2 regions of the Paenibacillus sp. J22P165 genome follow, and region 1 is predicted to be linked to the other one. Evidence: a T-box and tRNA genes for the amino acid it is inferred to sense, from the RefSeq annotation. Region 1 holds a T-box; the other holds one or more tRNA genes.
What was found. A T-box is a leader RNA that pairs with one kind of tRNA and senses whether it is charged. The one in region 1 lies ahead of tyrS (tyrosine--tRNA ligase), so its partner is inferred to be a tRNA-Tyr.

Region 1 (6,938 bases):
TTTTTTCATCTATTGCACGATATTTTCCTCTCTTTGGGATGATGAGAGACTTGACACTTGCCCCTGTTTTTAATAAAATTAGAAGTCGAGTAACACCATGATTTCGGTGAGTGCCAAATGTGTCACCCTCACTGCTTTTGCTCCTGACAAGACAGCGGCTGAACTTTCTTGACAGGGAATCACATGATGATTCATTAGCAAAAACGGGCACATGACTTCACCCTGACATCTAGATGCTATTACTAAACTAATTGTCATGAGAAGGAGTTTTCCCTAAATGTCACGTTATACAGGACCTAAATTTAAACTAAGCCGCCGCGTTGGTATTTCCTTAAGCGGTAACGGAAAAGACTTGAAACGCCCATTCCCTCCAGGTCAACACGGCCCAGGACAACGTAAAAAAATGAGCGGTTACGGTGTACAATTGAACGAGAAGCAAAAACTTCGTCATATGTACGGTTTGAACGAAAAACAATTCCGCAACTTGTTCGACAAAGCATCCAAGCTTAAAGGTATTGCCGGTGAGAACTTCATGGTATTGCTTGAAAGCCGCCTAGACAACTTGGTTTACCGTCTTGGTCTTTCCAACTCCCGTGCAGGTGCACGTCAACTCGTTGCTCATGGTCACGTAACAGTGAACGGCAAAAAAGTTGATATCGCTTCTTACATCGTATCCACTGGTGATGTGATTTCACTTCGTGAAAGAAGCAAAGGCCTTTCCACTGTGAAAGAAGCTCTTGCTAACCGTAACTACCTTCCTACTTACCTTGAGTTTAACGACGCAGGTCTAGAAGGTAAATACATCCGTTTACCAGAACGTTCCGAGCTTCCACAAGAAATTGACGAGAAACAAATCGTCGAGTTCTACAGCCGTTAATAAAAGCAACCCCCTTAGGGATTTCCCTAAGGGGGTTATTTTGTTGCGTGAGCTTAAGCAAATTTCACGAGGAAGTAATTCTTTTTACCGCGGCGAATAATAAGATAAGAATCACCAAGTCGACCTAATTGTTGCGTAGTCGCTTCAAGATCCGTCACCTTGACGCCATTCACTGTAACCGCTCCGCTTTCAATGTCTTGACGCGATTGGCGTTTGGACGGCGCGGCACCTACAGAAATGAGAAGGTCAATTAGAGCAACATCCTCTTGTTCTAGTGTCGTTGAAGGTACATCCTTGAAAGCTTCTTCGATTTCTTTGCGCGATAACGCTTGGATATCACCACTGAACAAAGCTGCTGTTATGTTAAGTGCGCTCTCTAGCGCTTCTCCGCCATGTACAAGCTTCGTAACTTCACGAGCTAGAACCTTTTGAGCTTCACGTTTCTCCGGCTGGGCTTGTACTTCAGCTTCAAGGCGTTCAATTTCTTCTTGTGATTCGAAAGTGAAGTATTTCAAGAAGCGAATAACATCATTGTCCGCTGTCCCCAACCAGAACTGGTAGAATTGGTATGGTGATGTTTTGTTAGCATCCAGCCAAATAGCTCCGCCTTCTGTTTTACCAAACTTCTGTCCATCACTCTTCGTAACTAACGGCAAAGTCACACCAAAAGCACGACGGTCACTTGATTTCCCAATTAGCTCAAGCCCGGCAGTAATATTCCCCCATTGGTCACTTCCACCAATTTGTACGGAACAATTTTTCGTTTCATTTAATTTCAAGAAATCATAGGATTGAAGAATCATGTAACTGAATTCTGTGAACGAAATCCCTTTGGTAATACGCGAGTCCACCGAATCCTTAGCCAGCATGTAGTTCACGGTAAAATTCTTCCCCACATCTCGCAGGAATTCAATAACGTTCAAAGAACCTAACCAATCGTAATTATTTACGAGTTCTGCACTATTTTCAATGTCCGTTGAGAAATCAAGAAAACGTGAAAGTTGATCTTTAATACTTTGCGACCACGCTTCAACAACCTCAGGCCCATTCAACGTACGTTCATTGGCTTTACCACTCGGATCACCAATAAGTCCTGTTCCACCGCCAACTAACGCCAATGGAATATGCCCAGCAAGCTGGAAGCGTCTCAAGGTCAAAATCGGAAGCAAACTGCCGATATGCAAACTATCCGCTGTCGGATCAAAACCGCAATAGAGGACAACGCGTTCTTCGCTCAGCTTTTTGTCCAAACCTTCTCTGTCTGTAATTTGATGCAGCAACCCGCGAAACTCTAAATCCTTCAAAATACTCATGTAAAACCATCCTTTGTTATGAAATGAAAAACAAAAAAAGCCTTCTTATCCCAAAGGGACGAGAAGACTTGACTCGCGGTACCACCCTAATTAAAACAGCAGCTGCGTACATCCATAACATAAGTCGTAGACACGATGTGCTATTTTCACTCAACAACCGATAACGAGGTTTAATCGGTAAATACTACTTGTGCAGGCACATTCCTGCAGGTTCCCATTTACTGCTCAAGACCGTAATTCACTAACCTGCAGGTACCGGTTCGCACCATCCACCGGCTCTCTGAAAGCATCCACAAGCTACCTACTGCTGATCCATCAACGCATTTGATCTTGTTATAACACAGGATTCCGATGCTTGTCAAACCTAGAACCGAAGCTTTCTCCCATCAGCATTACCGCAAAAGGTGCAATTATGGTATACTATTAGGGTTCATGTAAGGAGGATATTGGAACTTATGCGCAATTTTTTCGCGAAATGGAATCGTCCCTGGGTTAGAACAACGTTAAAAGTAACAGGTATTACCTTAAAATGGGCCATCATCTGTGTCTTTTTGGCTGGACTGTTGGGTGGATCCGCCGCTTTTGGATATGTCAGTGCACTTGTCAAGAAAGATCCTGTTCGTAGTGAAGAAGCGATCCGCCAGCAAATGCAAGAAAATGCGATCACGGGATTCGCCTATTTCAATGATGATGCTGTCATTGGACAATTACGAACAGAAGAAGATCGTCGTCTTGCACAACTTGCCGATATCCCGCAAAACCTGCTAGACGCAGTCCTCGCCATTGAGGACAAGGATTTCTACAACCATCGCGGCATCGATTTTCGCGGACTCTACCGCGCGGTAACGCAGAAGCTTCTCAATGAAGATGTGCAAACCGGTGGAAGTACAATTACGCAACAGCTGGCTAGACGTGTTTTCCTTACACTAGATCGCGATGACGGCCGTAAAGCAAGAGAGCTGCTGCTTGCACTTCGGATGGAACGCATCATGTCGAAGGACGAAATTTTACTAGCTTATCTCAACAAAATCCCTTATGGCAATGGAGCGACTGGCTATAACCTATATGGCATTAAAGCCGCTGCCAAAGGTCTGTTTAACATCGATGACTTAAGCAAATTAAATATTGCACAAGCTGCCTATTTAGCGGGACTACCGCAATCTCCATCGCAATACTCGGCGTTTACAAGTAAGCCAACCTTCGATGAGGAAGGCTTCAAAAAAGCAGTGACACGCCAGCAATTAGTATTAAAACGTATGCTGGAAGAAAACAAAATTACGAATGATCAATATCAAGATGCCTTGAAATTTGATCTCAAAGCTTCCATGCCTGCAGCAGCACAGAAAGCATATACAACCTACCCTTATCTGATGATCGAGACCGAACAGGAAGCAGCCGAAATCTTATTGAAGCTTCAGCATCCTGAACTTGATCCGAAGACGAACCAAACCGCATATAATGAAGCACTCAAAAACATACATACGCAACTATTGCGCGGCGGGTATCAGATCTACACCACCATTGATAAAACAATCTATGACTCCATGCATGAAATTTCGAGCAACGATAAGAATTTCGCGCCAACGGACGAGAAAAAAGGCGGCATCGAACAAGTCGGCGCCATCATGCTCGATTCCAAAACTGGAGCCATTAAAGGTATGATTGAAGGCCGCGACTTCTTTGATGAGCAGCTGAATCATGCGACGCAAGCTTATAGACAGCCTGGATCTACGATGAAGCCAATTGCGGCTTACATCCCTGCTCTCGAGAAAGGTGTCCTGCAGCCAGCTACAATTGTGGATGATATTCCAATTATTTTAAAAGATGGCGTGAAAGGCTTCCATTTACCAGAGAACTGGGATCATAAGTTCCACGGACTGATGACAGCTAGAAGAGCCCTGAATCAATCCTATAACATTCCAGCCATTGATGTATTTCTTAATAAAGTAGGAATTACACAAGCATGGGACTTTGCTAAAAAGCTCGGTATTACTTCGCTAACCAAAGAAGACAATGCCGCACAGACAGGTGTTATTGGCGGTTTAAGTCGCGGGACCTCGGTCAAAGAATTAGCAGGCGCTTATGCCTCCATTCCGAACAAAGGCGTGTTTAACGCCCCGTACTTAATTCGTGAAATCAAAGATTCGAATGGCAAGACGATTTACGCACATGAACAGAAGCCGCAAACGGTATACTCACCGCAAAGTGCTTATCTCATTACAGATATGATGAAAACGGTCATCAGTAACGCTAGCCAAGGTACGGCTACTGATCTTATGAAAAAGTTTAAATCGTATGGCAAAATTGAAATCTCAGGAAAAACAGGTTCCACACAAGATGATGCAGATGCTTGGTTCATGGGCTTTACCCCTGATGTCACGGTAGGTGTCTGGATTGGGTATGATCAGCCGATTAATAAACTTTCATCCAAAACAGGGCAAACCAATCACGCCAAAGATATCTGGGCTCTCATTTTGAACAAAACCATCGAACAAAAACCAGATCTATTCCCGAACAAAACGTTCGCAAAGCCTGATGGCATCGTTTCAGCAACGGTCTCCAGCTTATCTGGCATGCTGCCTAGTGAATTAACTACCGGCTCAGAGCATCTGGTAACCGATATATTCAACAAAAAGTATTTGCCTACACAAACAGATAATGTCATGGTTAAAATGAAGATCAGCTCGCTAAATGGGCTCAATTATGTAGCTCAAGAAACGACACCTGCTGATTTCGTATCAGAGAAAGTCGTTATTAAACGACAAAAATCGATCACGCAATTATTAAAAGAAATCGAAGATGCCATGCAAAAGCTTCCAGAGAAAAGCAGAAAACCTATCGATTTCTATAAGCCAACTGATTATGACGTAGATGCTCCTTCCGAAGTCGATCCAAGGGTTGACGACGGGAAAGTACCTCCCGCACCTCAGAACGTCGTTACAGTTAAATCCGGTGACACAGCAACAATTACGTTCCAACCGAACGCGGATGCAGATATCGTAGGTTATCGTATTTATCGTTCGGATAATCAAGGTAAGTTCCAACTCATGGGTGGTAAAGTCGTGTTCGCTGGTGGTGAGGCGAAGTTTGTTGATCAACTTCAAACAGCCGCAATTACAGGATACTACGTAACAGCTGTGGATGTGGCTGGCAAAGAGTCGCCACCAAGCCGCTCCTCTTACACGGACGGAAGCACCCTCGATTCCTTAATCCTTCCTGGAGTCGATAGCAATGGCAATCCTTTGAAAGATCTATCCTCGCCTTCACCAGGACCAACAAATGGTGGAGCAGGCACTAGTACGGGTAAACCGACAGCTAAGGATGCTCCTGCTGCCCCAACAGGCATTAAGGCAAAGGCTGAAGAAGCTTCACTTGTCCTGACTTGGAAAGCCAATGACGCCAAAGACAAAGTCAAACAGTATGTCGTGTATTTTAGCGATAAAGAAAAAGGTACGTTCACCAAGCTAGGCACTGTTGAAAATGGCACTGAATTTCATTACTACGCAGCTGCTTTCAATGGGTTTTACAAAGTAACAGCTATCAATGAAGCTGGAGAATCCAAATTCTCAGCTACCATCGCCTATAACAAATAGCAAAAGAAGAACTTGACAGCCGTCAGGTTCTTCTTTTTTTCGCGCACAAAAAAAAGCTTCTCCGCACCATGCTTGGCACGGAGAAAGCTTTCAATAAAACGAATTAATCTTCAATCGTTGACAAGTCACCTGTCGGTAGGTTTAACTCCCACGCTTTAAGAACACGGCGCATGATCTTTCCACTGCGTGTTTTTGGCAGCTTGTCTTTGAATTCAATCTCGCGTGGTGCCGCATGCGCAGATAGGCCTTCCTTCACAAACTTAGAAATTTCAGCTTTTAGTTCGTCGGAAGGAACAAAACCTTCACGCAACGCGATAAATGCTTTGATGATTTCCCCACGCATAGGGTCTGGCTTCCCAATAACCCCTGCTTCTGCTACCGCTGGATGCTCAACAAGCTTACTTTCTACTTCGAATGGACCCACTCGTTCGCCGGCTGTGTTAATAACGTCATCAACACGACCTTGGAACCAGAAGTAACCATCCTCGTCTTGATAAGCGGAATCTCCAGAAACGTACCAGCCTGTCAATCGGAAATACTCTTCGTATTTGGCAGGATTGTTCCAAATTTTACGCATCATTGAAGGCCAAGATGTTTTGATAGCAAGGTTCCCCATCCGATTAGGAGGCAGAACGTTACCCGCATCATCAATAATAGCTGCATCAACACCTGGAATTGGACGTCCCATGGAACCTGGTTTAATCGTCATGGACGGATAATTACAGATTAACTGACCGCCTGTCTCTGTCATCCACCACGTATCGTGAATACGTTGGTTGTAGACCTTCATTCCCCATCTGACTACTTCTGGATTCAATGGCTCACCAACGCTCAATACGTGGCGAAGCGCTGACAAATCGTACGCAGCCGAAACATCGTCACCAGCCCCCATCAACATACGGAAAGCAGTTGGCGCACTGTACCAAACCGTTACTTTATATTTCTGAAGTGTATTGTACCAGTCCTGTGGACTGAAACGTCCTCCACGAATCACATTCGTTGCGCCATTCAACCATGGGGCAAAAATTCCGTAGGAAGTTCCTGTTACCCAGCCTGGATCAGCCGTACACCAGTAGATATCATCTTCTTTAAGATCAAGAACAATTTGACCTGTATAATAGTGCTGAAGCATGGCATTTTGAACGTGGAATACGC
Region 2 (6,938 bases), on a different contig from region 1:
ACACCAGACTGAGGAACCAGTCATTCCAATAGTTCAGTACCTGGAACAAACCAACCGAAGCCAATACAGGTAAGGAAAGCGGTATAATAATTTGACTGAAAATCCGAATCTCACCGGCTCCATCAATCTTCGCTGCTTCAATTAATGGCATCGGGATCGAATTAGCAAAGAACGTCCGCAGCAGTAGTACGAAGAAAGCGGATACGAGTAGGGGCAGCATGAGCGCTGCAATCGTATTTTTCAAGTCCAGCATCTGCGTATAGACCAGATACCAAGGAACGAGTCCTCCATTGAACAACATGGTAAAGAACATGAAGAAGGAGAAAAAGCTTTTATGTGGAAAATCACTTCGCGAAATGGGGTACGCGTATAGCGACATCATGACTAAACTAATCGCTGTTCCCACCGTTGCTAAGAAGACTGAGATCCCGAAGGAGCGTAAGATTTGATGCCAATCCTTAAACATGAATTTATAGGCTTCCAAGCTCCAAGCTTCCGGGATGAAATTGTAGCCATGAATCAGAACTCCCTTTTCATCGGAAAAGGATACAATAATTACTAATATAAGAGGCATTATACATGCTGCGGTATAAATCCAGAAGAATACGTTTACCAACATATTTGCTGTAGGTGATAAATCGTTCGGTCCTCGCTTCTTGGCTATCCGCTGTTGTTGTTTGCGTACAGACATTGCTTCACTCACGACAGCCACTCCTTCTTAAAATAGTGCATTCTCTTTGCTCACTTTTCTAACAAATAAATTCGTAACTAGAACTAGTAGGAAGCCTACTACTGCTTGATACAAACCTGCTGCCGATGACATTCCGATATCCCCCATCGTTAAGAACGTTTGATACACATAGGTATCAATAACTTGTGTCGTCGGAAATAATGCACCCGCGTTTTTGGTTACTTGGAAGAACAAGCCGAAATCTGCATAGAAAATTCTACCTACCTGCAGGAGTGTCATCGTGATCATAACAGGCATGATAAGCGGAATCGTAATCCGTTTCACTTGCTGCCACTTATTCGCTCCGTCAATTAAAGCTGCCTCATAATACTCATGATCAATACCAATAATGGCCGCCATGTAGATGACCGTATAGTAACCAAGGTTTTTCCATGTATTCACGATCGGCAGGATAACTGTCCAATATTTCGGCTCTGTATACCAGTCAATCGGTTCAAAACCTAATTTAGGCAGGAGCACCGTATTCACGAAGCCATGCTCTGCTCCCAAGAAAGCGTACACTAGATAAGCAACACATACCATGGACAGAAAGAAAGGTAGAAACATCGTGCTTTGATGAAACTTAGATAGGAATTTACTACGCATCTCATTGAACATGATGGCCATCGCGACTGCTATCACTAAGTTCAATACGATAAACACCAGATTATAAGAGATCGTATTCCGAGTAATGACCCACGCAACCTCACTGGAGAATAAATACTTGAAGTTATCAAAGCCAACCCAAGGACTTCCTAATATCCCTTTCGTGTAATTCACGTTTTTGAAAGCGATCAGAACACCCGCCATTGGAATGTAGTTGTTAATGATTAATAATAATGCTGCTGGCGCCATCATTACGTAGAATATCCAATACTTGCGTACTGTCCATAGAAAGCTTACTTTGACGTGAGTTCGACGTTTTGTAGTACGTATAGGGGCTGCTTGCGCTGCCGTATTTGACGTATCGTTCATCTTCTATTATGCTCCCCTTTCCAATCCATCCGCTTGCCTCTCTGTTATAGGTTCATTGTAAAGCGTTTACTACTAAATCTCTATCTTCGGCGTGACCGAATCAGCACTTCTGTGACATTCGACGGAAACTGCCGATAGAGCTAGTATTTATGCAAAATAAAACACAAAAGCCGCCCATTTAGGCAGCTTTTTGTCAGTTATGTTTGATCCTTCTTTCAAGCCGCTTCAGCCCTGAAAGTTTTTCCGATACTCTTGCGGAGAAAGACCAGAATACTTCTTGAACATTTTCGCGAAAAAGGAAAAATGTGAATAGCCCGTTTGCTCCGCCACATAGCTGATCTTATCATTTGTTTCGGCTAACAGCTTCATCGCTTTCTCCATTCGAACCTTTAGGCTATACTCCGAAATGGAAAGTCCTGTTTCTTTTTTAAATAAACGTGATAGATAGGCCGGATTGAGATATACTGAGGCCGCCAATTCCTCTCTACTAAGCTCTTCTTCCATATGCTCATCAATATATTGGCATACCTTCGCTGTAACAGCCGATACGCCTTTCAGATGGCTATTCATATAGTCACAGCTTATTTGCGCGATGCGCACAGCCCAGTTCCTAAGCTGATTTAAAGAGCGTGTTGCATTGCTATAATCCTGCAAATCTTGATGAGGCAGCATATCATGAACCGTTAATCCTTTTTTGTGCAAAACATGATACACCACATGCAGCAGACCATAGTAGAAAGCCTCTACGGTTTCAGAGCCCACGTCATCCATCTTCTGCAGACGATCAATATTCTCTTGAATGCGAGCTACTAGTTCTGCCTTCTTTCCAGACTCTAATAACACGATCCAATCGGAAAAGGTTGGTGCTTGCGGCTTATTCAGATGCGGCTGATCCATCTCACTGACCATAAGGACACAATTGCTTTTCGTCACGTTGTTTCGCTCATTTTGAAATAGATCCGCAACCTTCGCCGTTAGTTTAAGCAAAGAACTTTCCTCACCTACATAACAGGACAAGCTGCACTGAAAATAGCGATGACACGCACTAATATAAGCCTCACATTTTGCTTTAATATCAGTTAACGATGGCTGACTTCCTTCAGCTACATATAGCAGAACTAAGGATGAGCCATTCTCCTGAATCACACAACCTGCCTGATCTACAATAATGATTTCAGCAGCAGCTTTTCGAATTGCATACTCCATGATCTCTTCGTCTCTCGCGTTGAGTTCTTCTTTCCAGTGCTCCACACTGATTAAGATAGGTAAAATAGTGCTGGTCATATCCAGCGGGATTTCATACATCTGGAAATGACGTGTTAACCGCTCCTCATTTGCTGGTATTTTCCCGCTTAGCAGCTCCTGCCAGAACTTCTCCACCAAAGTCGGAAGCTCATTGACCCAGTGACTATAATACATTTTATACGTTTCATGAAAATCCAAATGCTCCTGATCCTCTTTGATCTTCGCGATGGCGAGCTTCACAATGTCTTGCAGACGATCGTGATCCACCGGCTTTAACACATAATCAAAGCTCCCTAAACGAACAGCCTGCCTGGCATATTCGAAGTTCGCATGACCTGTCAGGAAAATTGTCTCTGTTTGCGGTGAATTCATTCGCACCCACTCTTGGAGCTGCAAACCATTGGCGCCAGGCATTTCTATATCCGAAATCATAATATCAATGCGATTCTGTGATAGGATCTCTTTCGCTTCACTTACATCCAATGCTTCAAAAATGTGACCAATCGGAAACGTTCCCCAGTCGATCCCCACCGTTATTCCTTTAACCGCAATCTTCTCATCGTCTACAACTAAAAGGTTATACATCTTTATCCATCCCTTCCACAACGGCGGTATGAAGCGGCAGCCTGATTTGCACCATAGCCCCTCTGTCCGGCTTATTCAGAAATCGCAGTGCAACTTTGTTTCCATAATTCATCTGCAACCGATGTCGCACATTCCAGATCCCTAGATGCTCATCACCTGATTGGTCCAAATACTGAGCGGAATTCAATTGCTGTAGCATTTCCGGTTGAAAGCCTTCCCCGTTATCACTAATTGAGAGGATGAAGAACTCCTCAGATGCTTCTGGATCCTGCTCAGCTTTCACTTGAATCACATAGGTTCCATACTTTTTTGTAAAACCATGAATCACTGCATTCTCTACAAATGGCTGGACAATGAGTGGCGGAATCGCATACTGACTGTATGTCTCGGGTAATTGGATGTCAAAAGTCAAATGATCCGGATAGCGCATTACCTGAATCTCCAAATAATTCCGAATATGATCGATTTCATCCTTCAGCGTCATCGTCGTTCGATTCGTACGCATAATAAAACGGAAATAATCCGCCAGATGCAAGGACATCTTTTGCACGGACTTCGTATCCTTTAACGCCGCGAGGTTATAAATAATATTTAAACTATTCATATAAAAATGGGGATTTATCTGCACCTGCAAATGCTTAAATTCCGCCTGCTGAACACGGATCTTCTCCTCATACACCGAGATCTTCAAATTCTCAATCTGATCCACCATGTTGTTAAATGTCGCGATCAGGAAGGCGAATTCCGTCGAGCTGCCTTCATGCAACCGTATCGATAATTCCCCTTGCGCAATCTTCCTCATCCCACGAATTAATTGCATCAATGGTTTGAAAAGGATGCGCTGGACATACAACAAATAAATTCCCAGAACGAAGGCTCCGCCTAATGGCAAAAAGTAAATCAACAGCTGCAAATACGGTAAATTCTTGAGCATATTTTTCTCAGCAATAATAAGCTCAAAATCCAAATCAGCATGTGTGGAGGCTTCGCGCACAATCAAAAACTGCTGATCGAGTTCCTTGTCTTTCACAATTTGAAAGCCTGAGTTTTTGGGCGCTATTTGATCGCTGATGTTTTGATATCTTTGCAAAGGGAAATAGGTGTTTGTTAACGTAGTCCCCTCTGGTGACACCACTGTAGTTCCTCCACCTTCGCCGGTATCCCATTTGCTAAGCGGCTCAACCATGCTGCTCATTTTAATAAGAATGCCGCCCGACAGTCCCGCCCCTAGATCCTTATTAATTTTCATCAAATAGTGATCACCATTCGAAGCTTTCATAATGAGCCAGTTGCCATTGGAACTATCATTTGGCCGGGTCTTCGTATTATCTACGATAAATTCCTTCACTGTCTGAACGCGATCATAGTAATACGTATTTTCTCTCGTTGACACCAACAGATCTCCCGTAGTAGCTGAAAATACAAAAAAGGTATTAACCAAGTTGTATATATCCAACTGTCGAGTTAACTTATTGAATAACCGTTGCTTCGCCAGCACATAATCATCCGATTCTAACGGGTACAAGTTCATATTGATTACATCAGGATCACTATATAGATGAAATAAATAATTATCGAATTCTTTGAGCGTATTATCCGTGTCCTCCACATATTGCTGCAGGAGCTTATTATAGTTTTGGGATATTTGATCTCTTACCACATTCATGGAGTACACATTATTAAAAGCTAAGAACAAAACCAATGGAGCTACCACCAGCGCAAACCCAATAAAAATTTTAAACCTTACTGAATTCACTATATTCAAAAGGATTTCCCGCCTCATCTGTCATTTAGGGTATGATCTATCATTGTATACATCCTTTTCCTATTTTACTATCCGTAAAACACATGTACATAGCATTATAGATACAATGTTTGGCCAGAGTCGTCTATCATAAAGCAAATACAAAAAAGCCCATGAAATCAAATGATTTCACAGGCTTCTTTTTCATTATACCGGCAAGAGGACTCGAACCTCCACCCTTTCGGACTCGATTTTGAGTCGAGCGCGTCTGCCATTCCGCCATGCCGGCATAAACTTGTAAAACAATGGTGCCGAAGACCAGACTTGAACTGGTACGGTAGTCACCTACCGCAGGATTTTAAGTCCTGTGCGTCTGCCGATTCCGCCACTCCGGCTAATAAGATTGTGGAGGCGCCACCCAGATTCGAACTGGGGGTAAAGCTTTTGCAGAGCTCTGCCTTACCACTTGGCTATGGCGCCTTAGTAATAATGGAGCGGAAGACGGGGATCGAACCCGCGACCCTCGCCTTGGCAAGGCGATGCTCTACCGCTGAGCCACTTCCGCATATAAAACTGGGGATCAAGGATTTGAACCTTGGCATGACGGAGTCAAAGTCCGTTGCCTTACCGCTTGGCTAATCCCCATTATGTTGCTTTGGTAATAATGGGCGGACGACGGGACTTGAACCCGCGAATGCCGGATCCACAAACCGGTGCGTTAACCCCTTCGCCACGACCGCCACAATATTAGGTTTCTTGCATTTTTGGCAGGGGCAGCAGGAATTGAACCCACACCAAAGGTTTTGGAGACCTTTGTTCTACCCTTAAACTATGCCCCTGCATAAAGAAATGGAGGCTGATGGATTCGAACCACCGAACTCGAAGAGAGCAGATTTACAGTCTGCCGTGTTTAGCCACTTCACTAAGCCTCCACAAAGCAATGGTGCCGTCGAGAGGACTTGAACCCCCAACCTACTGATTACAAGTCAGTTGCTCTACCAGTTGAGCTACAACGGCTTATTTAGTTAAAAATGGTGGCTTTGGACGGAATCGAACCGCCGACACGAGGATTTTCAGTCCTCTGCTCTACCGACTGAGCTACAAAGCCTTACTGCAATGAATGTGATAATGGCGGAGCTGACGGGATTCGAACCCGCGGTCTCCTGCGTGACAGGCAGGCATGTTAGGCCACTACACCACAGCTCCACATTCATTATTTGGTTGCGGGGGCAGGATTTGAACCTGCGGCCTTCGGGTTATGAGCCCGACGAGCTACCGGGCTGCTCCACCCCGCGTCATTAAGTATAAGTCACGTTTCCTATTAAATCAAGTCTTTCATTAGGAAAAATGATGGAGGCTGACGGGATCGAACCGCCGACCCTCTGCTTGTAAGGCAGATGCTCTCCCAGCTGAGCTAAGCCTCCATGGGAAGTAAAAATGGTGACCCGTAGGGGACTCGAACCCCTGTTACCTCCGTGAAAGGGAGGTGTCTTAACCACTTGACCAACGGGCCTTGCTAGAAAGATTATGGCGGAGAGAGAGGGATTCGAACCCTCGAGACGCTTGTGACGCCTACACGATTTCCAATCGTGCTCCTTCGGCCAGCTCGGACACCTCTCCATATGGCTCCCCGAACAGGACTCGAACCTGTGACAACTC

Region 2: it encodes a tRNA-Tyr, which carries the amino acid that the T-box ahead of tyrS (tyrosine--tRNA ligase) is inferred to sense. The anticodon was not compared.

What each region holds. Positions count from the first base shown of each region.
Region 1 is NZ_JCAUAP010000007.1:429,941-436,878, forward strand. Features, by position in the region: gene rpsD (30S ribosomal protein S4) at 278-877, shown strand; gene tyrS (tyrosine--tRNA ligase) at 931-2,190, opposite strand; T-box leader at 2,242-2,518, opposite strand; gene AC58QM_RS19470 (transglycosylase domain-containing protein) at 2,646-5,783, shown strand; gene acsA (acetate--CoA ligase) at 5,887-6,938, opposite strand, start outside.
Region 2 is NZ_JCAUAP010000014.1:155,384-162,321, forward strand. Features, by position in the region: gene AC58QM_RS29610 (carbohydrate ABC transporter permease) at 1-703, opposite strand, end outside; gene AC58QM_RS29615 (ABC transporter permease) at 719-1,705, opposite strand; gene AC58QM_RS29620 (response regulator) at 1,931-3,535, opposite strand; gene AC58QM_RS29625 (sensor histidine kinase) at 3,528-5,237, opposite strand; tRNA gene AC58QM_RS29630 (tRNA-Leu) at 5,490-5,568, opposite strand; tRNA gene AC58QM_RS29635 (tRNA-Leu) at 5,586-5,674, opposite strand; tRNA gene AC58QM_RS29640 (tRNA-Cys) at 5,686-5,759, opposite strand; tRNA gene AC58QM_RS29645 (tRNA-Gly) at 5,770-5,844, opposite strand; tRNA gene AC58QM_RS29650 (tRNA-Gln) at 5,853-5,924, opposite strand; tRNA gene AC58QM_RS29655 (tRNA-His) at 5,947-6,019, opposite strand; tRNA gene AC58QM_RS29660 (tRNA-Trp) at 6,045-6,118, opposite strand; tRNA gene AC58QM_RS29665 (tRNA-Tyr) at 6,130-6,211, opposite strand; tRNA gene AC58QM_RS29670 (tRNA-Thr) at 6,221-6,296, opposite strand; tRNA gene AC58QM_RS29675 (tRNA-Phe) at 6,312-6,387, opposite strand; tRNA gene AC58QM_RS29680 (tRNA-Asp) at 6,409-6,485, opposite strand; tRNA gene AC58QM_RS29685 (tRNA-Met) at 6,498-6,574, opposite strand; tRNA gene AC58QM_RS29690 (tRNA-Val) at 6,631-6,703, opposite strand; tRNA gene AC58QM_RS29695 (tRNA-Glu) at 6,718-6,792, opposite strand; tRNA gene AC58QM_RS29700 (tRNA-Ser) at 6,808-6,899, opposite strand; tRNA gene AC58QM_RS29705 (tRNA-Asn) at 6,903-6,938, opposite strand, start outside.